Regions from separate parts of the Aminobacter sp. SR38 genome, predicted to be linked through region 1. Evidence: riboswitches for the same ligand, from Rfam matches in the RefSeq annotation. Region 1 holds a riboswitch; the other holds the start of a gene.
What was found. Region 1 has a riboswitch for cobalamin ahead of IG197_RS09605 ((2Fe-2S) ferredoxin domain-containing protein). Riboswitches for the same ligand answer to the same signal wherever they lie in the genome.
Positions count from the first base shown of each region.

Region 2: linked by a shared signal. The riboswitch ahead of IG197_RS11910 (aromatic ring-hydroxylating dioxygenase subunit alpha) and the one ahead of IG197_RS09605 ((2Fe-2S) ferredoxin domain-containing protein) in region 1 are both predicted to bind cobalamin.

Region 1 is NZ_CP062112.1:1,967,370-1,975,108, forward strand. Features, by position in the region: gene IG197_RS09575 (DUF1330 domain-containing protein) at 146-310, shown strand; gene IG197_RS09580 (Arm DNA-binding domain-containing protein) at 274-600, opposite strand; gene IG197_RS09585 (polysaccharide pyruvyl transferase family protein) at 920-1,885, opposite strand; gene IG197_RS09590 (glycosyltransferase) at 1,906-2,661, opposite strand; gene IG197_RS09595 (cupin domain-containing protein) at 3,066-3,422, opposite strand; gene IG197_RS09600 (hypothetical protein) at 3,590-3,934, shown strand; cobalamin riboswitch at 4,830-5,022, shown strand; gene IG197_RS09605 ((2Fe-2S) ferredoxin domain-containing protein) at 5,137-5,916, shown strand; gene IG197_RS36645 (hypothetical protein) at 6,086-6,211, shown strand; gene IG197_RS09610 (hypothetical protein) at 6,280-6,606, shown strand; gene IG197_RS09615 (hypothetical protein) at 6,768-6,980, shown strand; gene IG197_RS09620 (fatty acid desaturase) at 7,279-7,739, shown strand, end outside.
Region 2 is NZ_CP062112.1:2,418,473-2,426,211, reverse strand. Features, by position in the region: gene metH (methionine synthase) at 1-2,554, shown strand, start outside; cobalamin riboswitch at 2,642-2,849, shown strand; gene IG197_RS11910 (aromatic ring-hydroxylating dioxygenase subunit alpha) at 2,967-4,214, shown strand; gene IG197_RS11905 (hybrid-cluster NAD(P)-dependent oxidoreductase) at 4,237-5,334, shown strand; gene IG197_RS11900 (ABC transporter ATP-binding protein) at 5,384-6,142, opposite strand; gene IG197_RS11895 (iron chelate uptake ABC transporter family permease subunit) at 6,139-7,080, opposite strand; gene IG197_RS11890 (ABC transporter permease) at 7,073-7,739, opposite strand, start outside.

The sequences.
Region 1 (7,739 bases):
CGTCTGGCGGGCATATCAACGAAAACTAATGAATCGAGGCATCGCCCCTTGCTCCTAAGGCGTACAATCAGTTGGCACTCAGCGCTGAAGGAGATACGTCATGGCCGCGTACTTCATCGCCGACGTCGATGTCACGGATTCCGCGATGTTCGAAGAATACAAACGAGAGGTTCCCGCGACGGAACAGCGATACGGTGGCAAATATCTAGGACGGGGAGGCACAGCCACCGTCCTTGAGGGCGACTGGAAACCTCATCGCCTTGGGCTTTCGCGTCATTCAGATATTCGTCGCAGACCTCGGAGAGGATAGCGGTCTTGCGCAGCTGCTTTCTTTTCTGCAGAAGGGTCGCCGCCCATGCTGACCTCTGTCAGGTTCTCGCGGGCAAGCTGCCGGGCCTCGTCAGGGGTGAGCGTCCCAACCCGCCCTAGCGTCATCTTGCGGTGGCGGTTTTCGACGGTACGGTACTTGATGATGGACGACGCCACCCCGGTGGGCATCATGCGGACACCGAAGCCCTTAAGCTCCGTGTCCCAAAGACTTTGCTCGCCAGACTGGTCAGGTTCGAGTGCGTCGACAATGCGCTTGGTGAGCTTCGGCAAAGCGTGACCCCATCAATCCCGGAAGATGTGGTCCAACGGCGGAACCAACTGAAATCAAATTTCCGCCGCTCCCGTCAAGCGCCGGTAAATGAGATAAAGCAGCAATCCATTGATTTATCTCGCTGAATCAAGAATGGGTAAACTTGAGGCGCATCGGGGGAAACACGTCGTGATAAAATTCGTAATGATGGGTCGCGTGTTCGAGTCACGCAAGCGGCACCAGTTTCCCAGGAAAATCAGCTCCTTCAAGATGCCCACGCGGCATCGGAAATCTATGCCCATTTCGGGACTGTCCTTCGCCCCACGAGGTGCAGACGGATCAGTCCGCGATGGCGTCGACGCTTGCCGCGAGAGCATCTTCGACAAGCGTACGGATCCTGGCCTGGGCTCCGACCAGCTGGGCCCGCCAATTGCCGGTGCGCAATTCGTCAAGAGCCGCCCGCACCGTTTCGGCAGACACCTTATCCGCGTGGAACACAAATGGCCAACCGGTCCTGCCGACCACGGCTGAAACCTTAGCTCCACCGGGAACCTGATCGATCGCAATCACCGGCTTTCCTGCGGCGAGCGCCAACAGCGCCCCATGCATGCGGGTCGTCAGCACGATGTCGGATCGTGCGAACCCGGCATGGATCTTCCCAGGACCATTCTCAGGTGATAGCACCGTGTCGATTTCGATCGGGTGTAGCGTCGACCCGCGCACCACATCTTGGAACATCGCCAATGCCTGAGGTGCCATCGCAACTCGCCTGGCGCCATACTCGCCTTGAGGGCCACGCAGGCAAACACCTGCGGTCTCGAGCCGCTCCTTTCCAGTGGGTTCAACGGCCTCCGAAACGGCGAGATCGAAATACGGTGGATCGACGCCATCACGGCCAACAATGTGATGGAAGCGGCGATTCATCCTGGCGTGATTGGGAAGGACGCTGACGCCTGCCGCGATCTTGGTCGCATGCCTGTGGACAGACAAAAGGTCGTTCAGGTCGCGACTGTAGGTGATCGGACCACAGACGAACACGAGCTTTTTCGCAGGCTTGATCGCATAGAGATCATCAACCGGCAGATGGCCCGGAATCTGCAGTTCCGGATGCGAAATGACGGCGTGCTCGACGCCGCCCAGACGCAGCCTCGATGACAGGTTGTCGACCGCCATCAGGTCGCCGATCGTCGGACCGCCCCTGTAGCCGTAGCTTCCCCACCAGAACAGAAGCGTCGGCGGCGTGTCGACGGTGCGCGCAGTCAGATATACACGACGAAAGGAGCTTAGCCGGCTCTTCAGCGACATCAGTGCAGTCTCGAAACGAGCTATTGAGTGACAACGGCGTCCAGAAGGCTGCCGCGTATGATTTCGCGTCCTGATATGACCGACGCGCTCAAATGAACGCCAAGCGTCCGATTGGTTGCTATATCGGGCCAGGACAGCCCGCGATCGAAGAGCAGGTTGGTGTTCTGGTAGCTGACCGGATAGAACACATCGATCGGCTTGGCCGAAGCTGCAATTTCGTGGCGCCGGGTGACGTTGGTCAACAGTTGCGGTCCAATGACACCCCAACGATGGCGGGATACCGGGACAGGCAGGCGCATGGCCTTGCGCAGGCGCAGCAACCGTCTCTTTGTGCTTCGATACCACCATGGAATGAAATGAGGATCGCTGGATGCCGCGATCAGCTCATTGAGCGCCGGATGCTGCGAAGGCAGCCCCAGCACGGCGCCATTGATCGCCTTGTCGGATTCCCAGCCGAAGAGGAATTCCTCCTGCTGGATCGGCCTCAGGCAATAGACATCGCAATCCACGTATATGCCGAGGCCCGCCCGCAGGATGCGGTACCGATAGATATCCGACGCCAAAGCCAGGCTACCGGTCGTCTCATGCGCAACGATTTCCGATCGAGCCATCAACCGTTGGGCGTCGAAAAGTTCGACGCCTTCAGGCACGTCCTCCGGCCGGTCAAACACATGCAGAACGACACGATGCCCATTTCGAAGAAACGACCTCAGACACCCCGCGTGGACCGGCCCCAATCTGTTGCCGATCCACAGCGAATTCACCACTGCCAACATGAATTACCACCCCATACCTGCCCGGGGCCTAAATAAACCAGCTCGGGCAAAGGTCAACCTTCTGCAAGCACAGGTGGTGGCTCGCAGTAGCTGCGGACAAGGTCGACGGTGATGTTGTGGTGGTCGCGCAGCGAGCGATCAGTCCTGGCCGCAAAGCCTGGAAAGGTGCTCATTCTCGGCCGGGGAACGCAACATGCGCGATGCATCTCGCGTTGTTTGATCATTCAAAGCTGCACCAGCCTTTTCCCAAGGAAATTAAGCCAGCAAGGCATCACCGGTGCGCCTGGTTCCGCTCACTGTCGGAACCAGGTCGAATCAATCAGGCGTTCGCCCGCGTGCACGAGCCGGCCGGCAGCCTTCTTCGACAGCCGATGGAGATATCCCCGCCGGTTGCGCGGTGTTTCCTACGATCCCAGCGTAACGACGAAGTGCTTCGTCACCGGCTCGATGATCTTCCAGGTGCCCCTGAAATCCGCTTCCACGACGAACGCGTCGCCCGGCCCAACCTCGACGGGCGTGCCGCCATCCGGCGTGATGATGATGCGACCCGAGATCATGTGGACGAACTCGTAGTCGGTGTAGCTGGCGTGGTAGGTGCCTGGCGTGGCCTGCCACGTTCCCGACAGCACCTTGCCATCCCCGGTCGTATGCTGGACGGCCGTCTTCATCGTCGGCTTTCCGTCGACCACCACCCATCCCGGTAGGTCGTTGGAATCGGCACCTTCCGGCTGGCCAAATTTGAGGATTGTTTTGTTCGCCATGGTATTCTCCTCCCTTAAGACACCCCTGCATAGCCGACGCCCTCAATTCAGGCAACTTTGTTTCCTTATGATAAAGAGGCGTATTCCTAGGTTGGTGTTCTGCCACCGCCCCTTGCGGAATCAGCCCTGTCGGTGTTGATGGACGGATGTTTAGCAAGGACTCATAGATGAAGGCCAAACTGCTCGCTGCGGTGACGATGCTCGCAGTTGCCGGCTGTGCATCCCAGCCTGCCGACTATGCCACCACACTCTCCGCCAAGGATCCCAAATGGCGGTCAGCGGACTGCACGAAAGCTCGAGTTGAGGCGGCGAACTACGCAGCGCAAGAGAAAGAAACGCTGAGCGTATCGGCAGGGCTGCTGCTTGGCCCATACGGGCTCGGCATCGCCATGGCCGGTAAGGAACATCGCGCCAAGATGCGCAAGCAATTCGCCCGGAACATGCATCTGAAATGCTCGAGCAAGCCCCTTCCGGCCAGCCTGGCGAGCAGCGCGGACACCGCGAAGCGGTAACTTCAGTCCTCACTGCCAACGGCGCGCATGTGCGGCAAGCTCGTCGCGCGCCTGCTCCAATGCCTCCGGCGAAGCGTTCGCCCACGCGGTGAGCCGCCGCCGCGCACATCATCGACACCTCCGATCCTCACCTGTGGCTGTCGCGATTGCATGCCGGGCCACATTGGTGGGGTGCCCACGAAAACAGGCCAAAGCTGCTCTGCAATCATTCTGGCGACCCGCCTGGTGGCCGTTTCCAGCGTCTCACGTTGGCGGTAACTCACGACACTCGCCGGTGTCCTGGCAACGCACCGGTGGACGGCCGCTCAGATTGCCCTGAACGGGCTCGACGCCGCTTGCGATCCAGCCGCTCTACACGAGAAGTTGAACGACCGCGCCGTCCGCTCGCTGGCGTTGGTTGACCTTACGTTAGGAACCTCTAAACGACCTACAGGCTCACCTCGTCCTTACCCCACCTTGGACCACCCGAGCTTAGCGCCCGCCCTGCCCCCCCAATCAATGGGCGGGCGCGTCCCCTCGCACATCCGATGTCGCGCAGACAAGCTTATCAGCCGCGGACGCCTTCACATCGCAGCTGCGAGCTTCCCGCTTCATATCGACGCCGGTTGCCGATTTTCATGTCGATATGCCTCGGGCAGGCGCCGTTCGCCTTGTGCGGTTTGCACAGAAGGCAGCCGGCCCTGGCATTCCTGGGCTTATTCCGCTTGTGGTGCATGTCCATCTCCGGTCTCTACCGGTGCGCCCCGATGGCGCACGGTCATGATCGGAAGGGCTGCTTGGCAATCGTCGTCCATCGCCGGACCATGTGCAGCAACACCAAGCGATCGCAAGGCAGCGCATTGCTGGCCTAGGTACTTGTCCATCGACAACCCTTGACTTGCGTCTGCCCGCATATAGCTTGCCGCGCGGTTATGGTTCTTCTGCTTTCGGGCGGAAGCTAAGAGGGAATTCGGTGCGAAACCGAAGCTGCCCCGCAACTGTAAGCGGTGAGCCGCATTGCCGATTGTGTCACTGGCCGACGGCCGGGAAGGCAGGCAATGAGCCGAGACCCGCGAGCCAGGAGACCTGCCTGACCGAGTGATGTTTCGTGGGCGGGGTGTACCACCGGAGCGCAGGTTCGTGCAGGCGGCGCTATCGGCCATCGCCTTTCACCAACATGCGTTGCGACAATCCCGACCGCAGTCAGGCCAGGGATCGATCGTTTGCACAATACCGAAGTTGAGACCGCGCAGTCCCAGGCCAGACGTGCCATCGTGCTCGTCGCCAGGTCGGCCTTTGCTGCCGCGCCCTACAGGCAGATGCAGCAGCTCTGTGATCTCGCCGCGGCGTTGCCCGGCGTCGATCACACCAGCTTCGGCTTCACCGAACAAGGCACGCCGTCGCTGCGCGAGGCGCTTGCGGCACTTCGCCAGCAGGATTTCTCCGATATCCTCATCCTGCCGCTGATGCTGCCGATCGAGCCCAGCTTCAATGCCTGGCTCACCAAGTCGCTGCGCCGGTGGCAGGCCGAGGACGCGGCACCTTGGCCGACGGTGCGCATCGCGCGGGGCCTCGCCGAAAGCCCGCTGCTGGCTGCAATGATGGCCGACCTCGTCACCGGCGCCGACGCGACGCCGCCCATCCCGCCGCTCGACAGGCTGGCGCCGGAGGGCTCGCTCGTGCCGGCGCAGAAACGCCGCGTGCTGGTCTGCCAGGGCGGCCCGTGCAATGCCGCCGGCGCGGACCTGATCTGGGGCCACCTGCGCAACCAGCAGGACCGCCAGAAGCTGCGCGTGACCGGCGACGGCACGATGAGCGCCAAATCGACCTGCCTTGGCCCCTGTAACCTGGCACCGGTGCTGCAGGTCTTTCCCGAAGGCACCTATTACGGCGGGGTCACCGAGGCCGCCGTCGACCGCATAGTCACCGAACATCTGCTCGGCGGCGCGGTGGTCGACGACTTTGCCTACCACCCCACCGGCCGCAAGCAGGTGCTGCGGTGAAGGCCCATTGAAAACAAGGGGGATCGTGTCGTTCCGCCACCATCTGCTTTTCGCCCCTGCCTTTTGTCGGCCTGGACAGCGACATGCTGTTCTGCCGTGAACCTGATCTGGCACTGGAAGTTGCTGCGGCCGCCCTTCGGCTCCGTCGACGTCAAGGGCATGTGCACATATGGCCGCGACGACCGATCCTCGGGACGGTTATTGGCAGGCGCCGTCCCGGACTTTGGGCGTCGACTACGACCTGGTGCCGATGATCGAGACCACCGTCGACAAGGCTGGGGTCAAAGCGAGCTAATATGGCGGCCTCGTCGTGGTTCGGCGAGAAGACCGTATCCTCGGCTACTCGGCTGTTTCGAGCGTTCGGTGGCAGCAAAGCTCGCGCCCAATGTCAGCCATCGTGTCGAGGCGGGCCACGGGGTCGTTTCCGCCCGGGGAAGCGAGCTGTGGGACAGTTCGCAGGCCTGCCTGTCGCTGGCCATGCCGGGCAGCGGCCTGACGATGCGCACCTTGTCGGCACCGCACAACTTTCCGCACCACCTGTTCGACCCGATTCCGGCCGAACAGCAACGCTTGCCGTTGTCGATCGTCCACTATCACGACGTCTTTACCAGGCACGGCGCGCAATCCGCTGCTCAACGGATCGACGGATGTTCCCGCCGATATCCGCCACTGGCTGGAAGCCAAGGCTGAAACGCTCAGCAGCGGCAGCGGCGCCTGGGGTCGTCGGGCACAGGTCCGATGGGATGACACAGCCTGTTGCGATCCACGTCAATCCATCGATCTAATTGACCCAAGGGAAACATCAGCGACTATTGCGCAGGGCTAGATCAGTTCAGTGGGCGGTGGCAGTCATGGCAATTCAAGTATCCTATTCGCGGCGTGATGTCCGCGAAGAGTTGGTGCGTCGGCGCGAGACTTACATCGCGGCGCAAAGATCTCTGTCACCGCCTTCGCCGCGGGGATATGGCAACATGGAATGCGTCCATTGTCATAATCGCTTCATCGGCGTCACCGCTGCCGCCTGGAAGTTCGGCCTCTGCGACGACTGCCTGCATCACGACTGATTGTCCAGCCAGCGCAGCTCCCTTTGCGGGAGTTCCAGCGCCTGGATCGACGGCTGTGGAACTTCCGTGTCCGCGGCGTCCCAGGCACATTCTTGGGCGATCTACCTTCCCCGATGATCCGGCCAACCCCGCATCCGCAAAAGCAGTAGGTCGCCGCCACGGCCCACCGTCCACATTCATATTTCGGGGTAATTCCAAACGTACCTTGACCCTGAATTAGAAACTGCGCAACCTCGCCCGAAACGGAGGAGGCGGCTCGATCGTGGGGAAGCGATCCGGGCCGCAAATGGGAGCATCTATGTCCGACCAGATCGCGGCGTCGTCCGCCACGCCCGCAATTGCGCGCCGACCGCTTCTGGCCCGCATCGACTGGCTCAATTTGAGCGGCCTCGCCTTCTATCATGTCGTCGCGCTCTACGCCTTGCTGCCCTGGTTCTTCAGCTGGACCGGCGTCATCCTCTGCATCGCCGGCATCTATGTCTTCGGCACGCTCGGCATCAACCTCTGCTACCACAGGCTTCTCACCCATCGCGGCTTCACCTGCCCGAAATGGCTCGAGCACGGGCTTGCGATCATCGCCGTCTGCGCCTTCCAGGACACGCCGGCGCGCTGGGTTGCGGTGCACCGCCGCCACCATGAGCACGCCGACGAGGAGCCGGATCCGCACAGCCCGATCGTCACCTTCCTCTGGGCCCATATCGGCTGGCTGCTGGTCAAGTCGCCCGACATGGAGCGCATGCAGATCTACGGCCGCTACGC
Region 2 (7,739 bases), 450 kb from region 1:
CAACATGGACGAGGGCCTGATCGACTCGAAGAAGGCGATGGTCGAGTACCTCAATCTTATCGCCGCCGAACCCGACATCGCACGCGTGCCCGTCATGATCGACAGCTCCAAATGGGAGGTGATCGAGGCCGGGCTGAAATGCGTCCAGGGCAAACCGATCGTCAATTCGATCTCGATGAAGGAAGGCGAGGAAGCCTTCCTGCATCATGCCCGGCTGTGCCGGGCCTATGGCGCTGCCGTCGTCGTCATGGCATTCGACGAGCAGGGTCAGGCCGACACTAAGGCGCGCAAAGTCGAGATCTGCACTCGCGCCTACAAGCTCTTGACCGAGCAAGCCGGCTTCGCGCCCGAGGACATTATCTTCGATCCCAACATCTTCGCTGTCGCCACCGGCATCGAGGAGCACGACAATTACGGTGTCGACTTCATCGAGGCGACGCGGGAAATCACCCAGACCTTGCCGCATGTCCATGTCTCGGGCGGCGTGTCGAACCTGTCGTTCTCGTTCCGCGGCAACGAGCCGGTGCGAGAGGCGATGCACGCCGTGTTCCTGTATCACTGCATCCAGGCCGGCATGGACATGGGCATCGTCAATGCCGGCCAGCTCGCCGTCTATGAATCGATCGACCCGGAGTTGCGCGAGGCCTGTGAGGACGTCGTGCTCAACCGCCTGCCCAAGGCCGGCGGCACCGCCACCGAAAGGCTGCTGGACATTGCCGAGCGCTTCAAGGGCGCGGCCGGCAAGGAAGCCAAGGAGCGCGACCTTGCCTGGCGTGACTGGCCTGTCGAGCAACGCATCAGTCACGCTCTGGTCAACGGCATCACCGAGTTCATCGACGCCGATACCGACGAGGCGCGGCTGAGGGCCGAGCGTCCGCTGCACGTCATCGAAGGCCCACTGATGGCCGGCATGAATGTCGTCGGCGATCTGTTCGGTGCCGGCAAGATGTTCCTGCCGCAGGTCGTCAAGTCGGCCCGTGTCATGAAGCAGGCGGTGGCCGGCTTGCTGCCACATATGGAGGCGGAAAAGGCGGCCAACGCCGCTAACGGCATCGACAATGGCGAACGCCAGACTGCCGGCAAGATTTTGATGGCAACGGTGAAGGGCGACGTCCATGACATCGGCAAGAACATCGTCGGCGTCGTGCTGGCCTGCAACAACTACGAGATCATCGATCTCGGCGTCATGGTGCCGGCAACCAAGATCCTCCAGGTTGCCAAGGACGAGAAGGTCGACATCATTGGCCTGTCCGGCCTGATCACGCCCTCGCTCGACGAAATGGCGCATGTCGCCGCCGAAATGGAGCGCGAGGGGTTCGACATTCCGCTGCTGATCGGCGGCGCCACCACGAGTCGCGTCCACACCGCGGTGAAGATCCATCCCCGCTACAGCGCCGGCCAGACAGTCTACGTCACCGATGCCAGCCGCGCTGTTGGCGTTGTCTCCAACCTGCTGTCCCCTGAGGCCAAGGGCAGCTACGTTGAACAGGTGCAAGCCGAATACCAGAAGGTCGCCGACGCCCATCACCGCGCCGAAGCTGACAAGCAGCGATTGCCGTTGGCCAAGGCGCGTGCCAATGCGCACAAGGTCGACTGGTCATCTTATGCGCCGCCGAAGCCAACCTTCCTCGGCACCAGGGTGTTCGAAGCCTGGGACCTGGCCGAACTGGCCCGCTACATCGACTGGACGCCGTTCTTCCAGACCTGGGAACTCAAGGGCCGTTACCCCAAGATCCTCGAGGACGAGAAGCAGGGCGCCGCGGCGCGCCAGCTGTTCGACGACGCGCAGGCGATGCTCCGCAAGATCATCGACGAGACATGGTTCGCGCCCAAGGCCGTCATCGGCTTCTGGCCGGCCAATTCGGTCGGCGACGACGTCAGGCTGTTCACCGACGAGGCACGCAGCGAGGAGCTTGCCACCTTCTTCACCCTGCGCCAGCAGCTGACCAAGCGCGACGGCAAGGCCAATGTCGCACTGGCCGACTTCATCGCTCCCGCCGACAGCGGCAAGCCGGATTATCTCGGCGGCTTCGTGGTCACTGCAGGCATCGAGGAAGTGGCGATCGCCGAGCGCTTCGAACGCGCCAATGACGACTACTCCTCGATCATGGTCAAGGCGCTGGCCGACCGTTTCGCAGAGGCCTTCGCTGAACGCATGCACGAGAAGGTGCGCAAGGAGTTCTGGGGCTACGCGCCTGATGAAAACCTCGCGCCCGACGACCTGATCGGTGAGCCCTATCGCGGCATCCGTCCGGCGCCGGGCTATCCCGCCCAGCCCGACCACACCGAAAAGGTGACCTTGTTCCGCCTGCTCGATGCCGAGAAAACCGCCGGCGTCAGCCTCACCGAAAGCATGGCGATGTGGCCGGGCTCGTCGGTCTCCGGCATCTATCTCGCCCACCCCGAGAGTTATTATTTCGGCGTCGCCAAGGTCGAGCGCGACCAGGTCGAGGATTATGCGCGGCGCAAGGGCATGACCATCGCCGAGGTCGAGCGCTGGCTCGGGCCGATCCTCAACTATGTGCCGGCATCGTTCGCCGAAGCGGCCGAATAGCAACACGGTGACATCACATGGGCTCTGTCGCCTTTGCGCTGAGCCCGTGTCGTTTTCATGCTCGTGCCCGGCCACCAATCCGTGGTCTGATCCGGTCATGTTCAAGGTGCTGCTTCGAGTGTGAGACGAAGCGGAGAATTGGGAAGCCGGTGAGAAGCCGGCGCTGCCCCCGCAACGGTGGCGGAGTTATTGTTTCGACGGGAGACCACTGGGCCAGCCGGCCTGGGAAGGTGTCGAGACAGTCCGAAAGGACAGCTCCGAAGCCCGGAAACCAGCCTTGAACCTGACAGAACTCGACTGATCGCGGTGGGCGGTCAAGAGGCGGATCGTTGCTGCACGGACCTCTGCGTCCGCCGGCTGGCGTTCTTCCCAAATCAAGCCACCCGTTCAGTCCTTGGTGCGAGGACAGGACATGGATGCGAAGAACGAAATGCTGAAGCTGCTGCGCGGACGCCGCGACGGGTTCAGCCTGGCACAGCCCTTTTACACCGACCCGGATTTCTACCGGCTCGACCTCGAGCTGATCTGGTACCGCGACTGGCTGTTTGTCGGCCATGACTGCGAACTGGCCAAGCCGGGCAGCTTCTTCACCGTCCAGGTCGGCGACTATCCCGTCGTGCTCGTCCGCGACCAGAAGGGTGAGTTGCGCGCCTTCCACAATTCCTGCCGGCATCGCGGCAGCCGCGTCTGCACCACGGACAAGGGTACGGCGGCCAAGCTCGTCTGCCCCTATCACCAGTGGACCTACGAACTCGACGGCCGCCTGCTGTTCGCGCGCCAGATGGCGGAAGGTTTCGACAAGAGCCAGTTCGGCCTGAAGCCGGTCGCCTGCGAATCCGTCGGCGGCTACATCTTCATCTGCCTCGCCGACGAGCCCGCCGACTTCGCGCCGATGCGGGGCATGGTCGAGCCGTACCTGCTGCCGCACCGGCTGCGCGAAGCCAAGGTCGCCTTCGAAAGCACAATCGTCGAGAAGGGAAACTGGAAGCTGGTCTGGGAAAACAACCGCGAGTGTTACCACTGCGCCGGCAATCACCCTGAGCTGTGCAAGACCTTTCCCGAGGCGCCGAACGTTACCGGCGTCAATGGCGCCGAAAGCGATCCCGAAATGCTGGCGCACTGGGCAAAGTGCGAGGCGGTGGGGTTGCCGAGCAAGTTCCGCATCGATGCCGGCGGCCAGTACAGGGCGACACGCGCGCCACTGCTGCGTGACGCGGTGAGCTACACCATGTCGGGCAAGCGTGCAGTGCGGAAAAACCTCTCCGACAGCGTCTCGGCCGACAGGATCGGCACGCTGCTGCTCTATCACTATCCGACAACCTGGAACCATGTGCTCGGCGACCATGCCGTCACCTTCCGCGTGCTGCCGATCAGCGCCACGGAAACGGCCGTCACCACCAAATGGCTGGTTCACAAGGATGCCGTCGAAGGCGTCGACTACGACCTGGCCGAACTGACCCATGTCTGGACCGAGACCAACGACCAGGACCGCCGCATCGTCGAGGAAAATGCCTTCGGCATCAAATCGCCGGCCTACGAGCCCGGGCCTTATTCGGAGGAACACGAGGGCGGCGTCATGCAGTTCATCGAATGGTACGTCGGCTTCATCGAACCGCGGCTGGCCGACGGCGGCAAGCCGGTCCTGCGCAACGTCGCCTGACCGGGAGAGGGGCATGAACGCGATGACCGAGCTTGGCCTTTACCGCAACCTCGACGAAATGGCGCCCTGGAACGACCGGCTCCAGGTGCTGGAGGTCATCGGCGTCACCGACGAGGCGCCCGACGTCAGGACTTTCACCTTCCGCTCCGACAACCAGACCTGGTTCCGCTACAAGCCGGGCCAGTTCGTGACGCTCGAACTGCCGGCCGAACCGGCACCCGTCATGCGCACCTACACGCTGTCGTCCAGCCCGTCGCGGCCGTTCTCCATCGCCGTCACCGTCAAGGCGCAGGCGGGCAGCGTCGGCACACGCTGGATGTTCGACCATCTGAAGCCGGGCGTCCGCATCAAGGCCTATGGCCCTTCAGGCGACTTCTCGCTGCACCAGCATCCGGCCGCCAAATATCTGTTCGTCTCGGCCGGGTCCGGCATCACGCCGATGATGTCGATGCTGCGCTGGCTCAACGACTGCGCGCCGTGGACGGACGTATCCTTCGTCAACTGCGCGCGCCGTCCGGAAGAAATCATCTTCCGGAAGGAGCTCGAACTGCTGGGCACACACATGCCCGGACTGTCGCTCGGTTTCATGATCGAGGAGCGGTCGAGCCGCGAAGGCTGGTTCGGCCATATGGGCCGCATCGATGCGGTGCGACTGCCGTTGCTGTCGCCCGACTTTCGCGAGCGTGAGGTGTTCTGCTGCGGCCCAGACCCCTTCATGCGTGCGGTGCGCGGCATGCTCGAGTCTTCCGGCTTCGACATGTCCCGCTACCATCAGGAAAGCTTTGCCGCACCTGCCGTCGAGGAGGTCCCCGCGCCGTTCTCGACGCCGGGCGAGGACAGCGAGACTGTGCCGGATGCCGTCCTGCCGGTTCGTTTCGCGTTGTCTGATGTCGACGCCGACTGCCTCTCGGGCCAGACCGTGCTGCAGACGGCGCGTGCTTCGGGCGTGCGTATTCCGGCGGCCTGCGAGTTCGGCCTATGCGGCACCTGCAAGGTCAGGAAGCTCTCCGGCGAGGTCGAGATGAGCCACAATGGCGGCATCCTCGACCACGAGATCGACGATGGCTTCATCCTTGCCTGCTGCTCGAAGCCGCTGTCGGCGATCGAGGTCGAGGCGTAGCGCAAGTCAGGAAAACCGTGCAGCGTTTTCCGTCCGGAGTTGGGAAAAGTCAGCGGTGGTGCAGCACCAGCGGCGCGCCGCCGACGTCGATGACGTCCATGCCGTAGCCAAAGACGCGGGCCAGCATGTCGGGCTGAAGTACCTCGGCCGGCGATCCGTCGGCGACGACGCACCCCGATTTCATTGCAACGATCCGGTCGGCATAGACGGCGGCGTGATTGATGTCGTGCAGCACGACGATGACGGTGCGTTTGTCGTTGTCGGCGGCCGCGCGCAGGTCACGCATCAACTGGCGGGCAAACAGCATGTCGAGATTGTTCAGCGGTTCGTCCAGCAGCATGTAGTCGGTGCCCTGGCAGAAGGCCATGGCGACCATGGCGCGCTGGCGCTGGCCGCCCGACAGATTGTCGAGGAAGCGGTCGGCGAGATCCATCAGGCCGAACTGCTGCAAGGCCGCCTCGATCAGCTTCATGTCGTTTGCGTCGATTCGCCCGCGCTGGTGCGGAAAGCGGCCGAAGCCGACGAGTTCGCGCACCTTGAGCCGGCTTGCCACCGCCGGGTCCTGGCGCAATATGGCGAGCGTCCTGGCCAGCTGGCGGCTTGGCGTCGTGTCGACCGGCAGGCCGTCGACCGAGATCGATCCGCTCTGCAGCGGCTGCAGCCGGGCGATCAGCGACAACAGGCTCGACTTGCCGGCGCCGTTGGGCCCGACCAGCGCGGTCACCCCACCCTTGGGCATGGTCAGCGACACATCCTCCAGGATTTGCGTGTCGCCGAGGCGCAACGAAACATTCTTGATCTCGATCATCGCTTGCTCGTTGTGATCAGCATGGCCAGGAAGACGAGGCCCCCCACGAATTCGATGACGACGCCGAGCGTCGCGGCACCGCCCAGAAGATGCTGCAGCACCATCTGGCCGCCAAGCAGCACGATGACGGCGGTCAGCATCGCCGCCGGCAGCAACAGGTGATGGCGGCGGCTATCGACGATGCGCTCGGCCAGCGCCACCACCAGAAGCCCGAAGAAGGTTACCGGCCCGACCAGCGCCGTCGACACCGCAACCAGGGCAGCCACCAAAAGCAGCAGCCCGGTCAGCGCCTTGGTCCATGACACGCCAAGCCCGGTGGCTCTGTCGGCGCCCAGGGCGACGATGTCGAGCAGGTGGCGCTGGCGCCAGAGGATGATGGCGGCAATCGTCGTCACCACCAGGCCGATGACGACCAGGTCCGGCCGCACCGTGTTGAAGTCGGCGTAACTCGAACCTTGGACGACGGCGAATTCGTTCGGGTCGATCAGCCGCGCGATAAGCGAGGCGAGGCAGCGGAACAGCACGCCGAGCACGACGCCGGTCAGCAGCAGCAGGCCGATGTCGAACCGCCGCCGCAGCATCGGCAGGAACAGTACCAGCGCCATGACCATCATCAGGCCGGCCTCGCCGGCGAATTTCAGGCGCGGGTCGAGCGCGACGTAACCGACGCTGCCGAGCGCCAGCACCAGCGCCATCTGGCCGAACAGGTAAAGCGCGTCGAGCCCCATGATCTGCGGCGTCAGCACCCGGTTGGCGGTCACCGTCTGGAACACCACCGTCGAGATTGCGATTGCGACGCCGACCTGAATCAGCGTCACCAGCCGCACGGCGCGCAGTTCGAGCGCGAAGGCGATGTTGCCGCGCAGGCCGATGGTCATGAAGGCAATCACCGCGATCAGGGCTGCGACAGCCATTATCAGGAGACGTTTGTCAGGCACGCTGCGCCCGCCCGAACAGGATCCACAGGAACAGCCCCGAACCGACGACGCCGAGCACGGTACCGACAGGAATTTCGTAGGGGTAGCGGATGACGCGGCTGACGACGTCACAGGCCAGCAGGAGTGTAGCGCCGGTGACCGCGACCCAAGGCAGGGCGCTCTTCAGATTGTCGCCCATCAGGCGCGAAACGAGATTGGGTACCACCAGTCCGACGAAAGGGATCATGCCGACGACGACGACGGCCAGCGACGAGATCACCGCCACCATGACCAGGCCGAGCTGGACGATGCGTTGGTAGTTGAGGCCGAGCCCGAGGCTGACCTCGCGCCCCATCGCGGCGATGGTCAGCCGGTCGGCGACCCACCAGGCCAGCGCCACCATGGCAGCCGTGATCCACAGCAGCTCGTAGCGTCCGCGCAGCACGCCGGAGAACTCGCCATTGGTCCAGACGTCGACATACTGCAAAAGGTCGGTCTGCCAGGCGATGAACGTCACCGCAGCCCCGATGACGCCGCCATAGACGAGGCCAAACAGCGGGATGAGAAAGGGCTGCGTCGGCGGCAGCCGATGCGCGATGCCAAGGAAGATCGACGTGCCGGCAAGTGCGGTCACGCTGGCGCCCAGCGTCTTCATCGCGATCGAGGCGGTCGGAAACAGC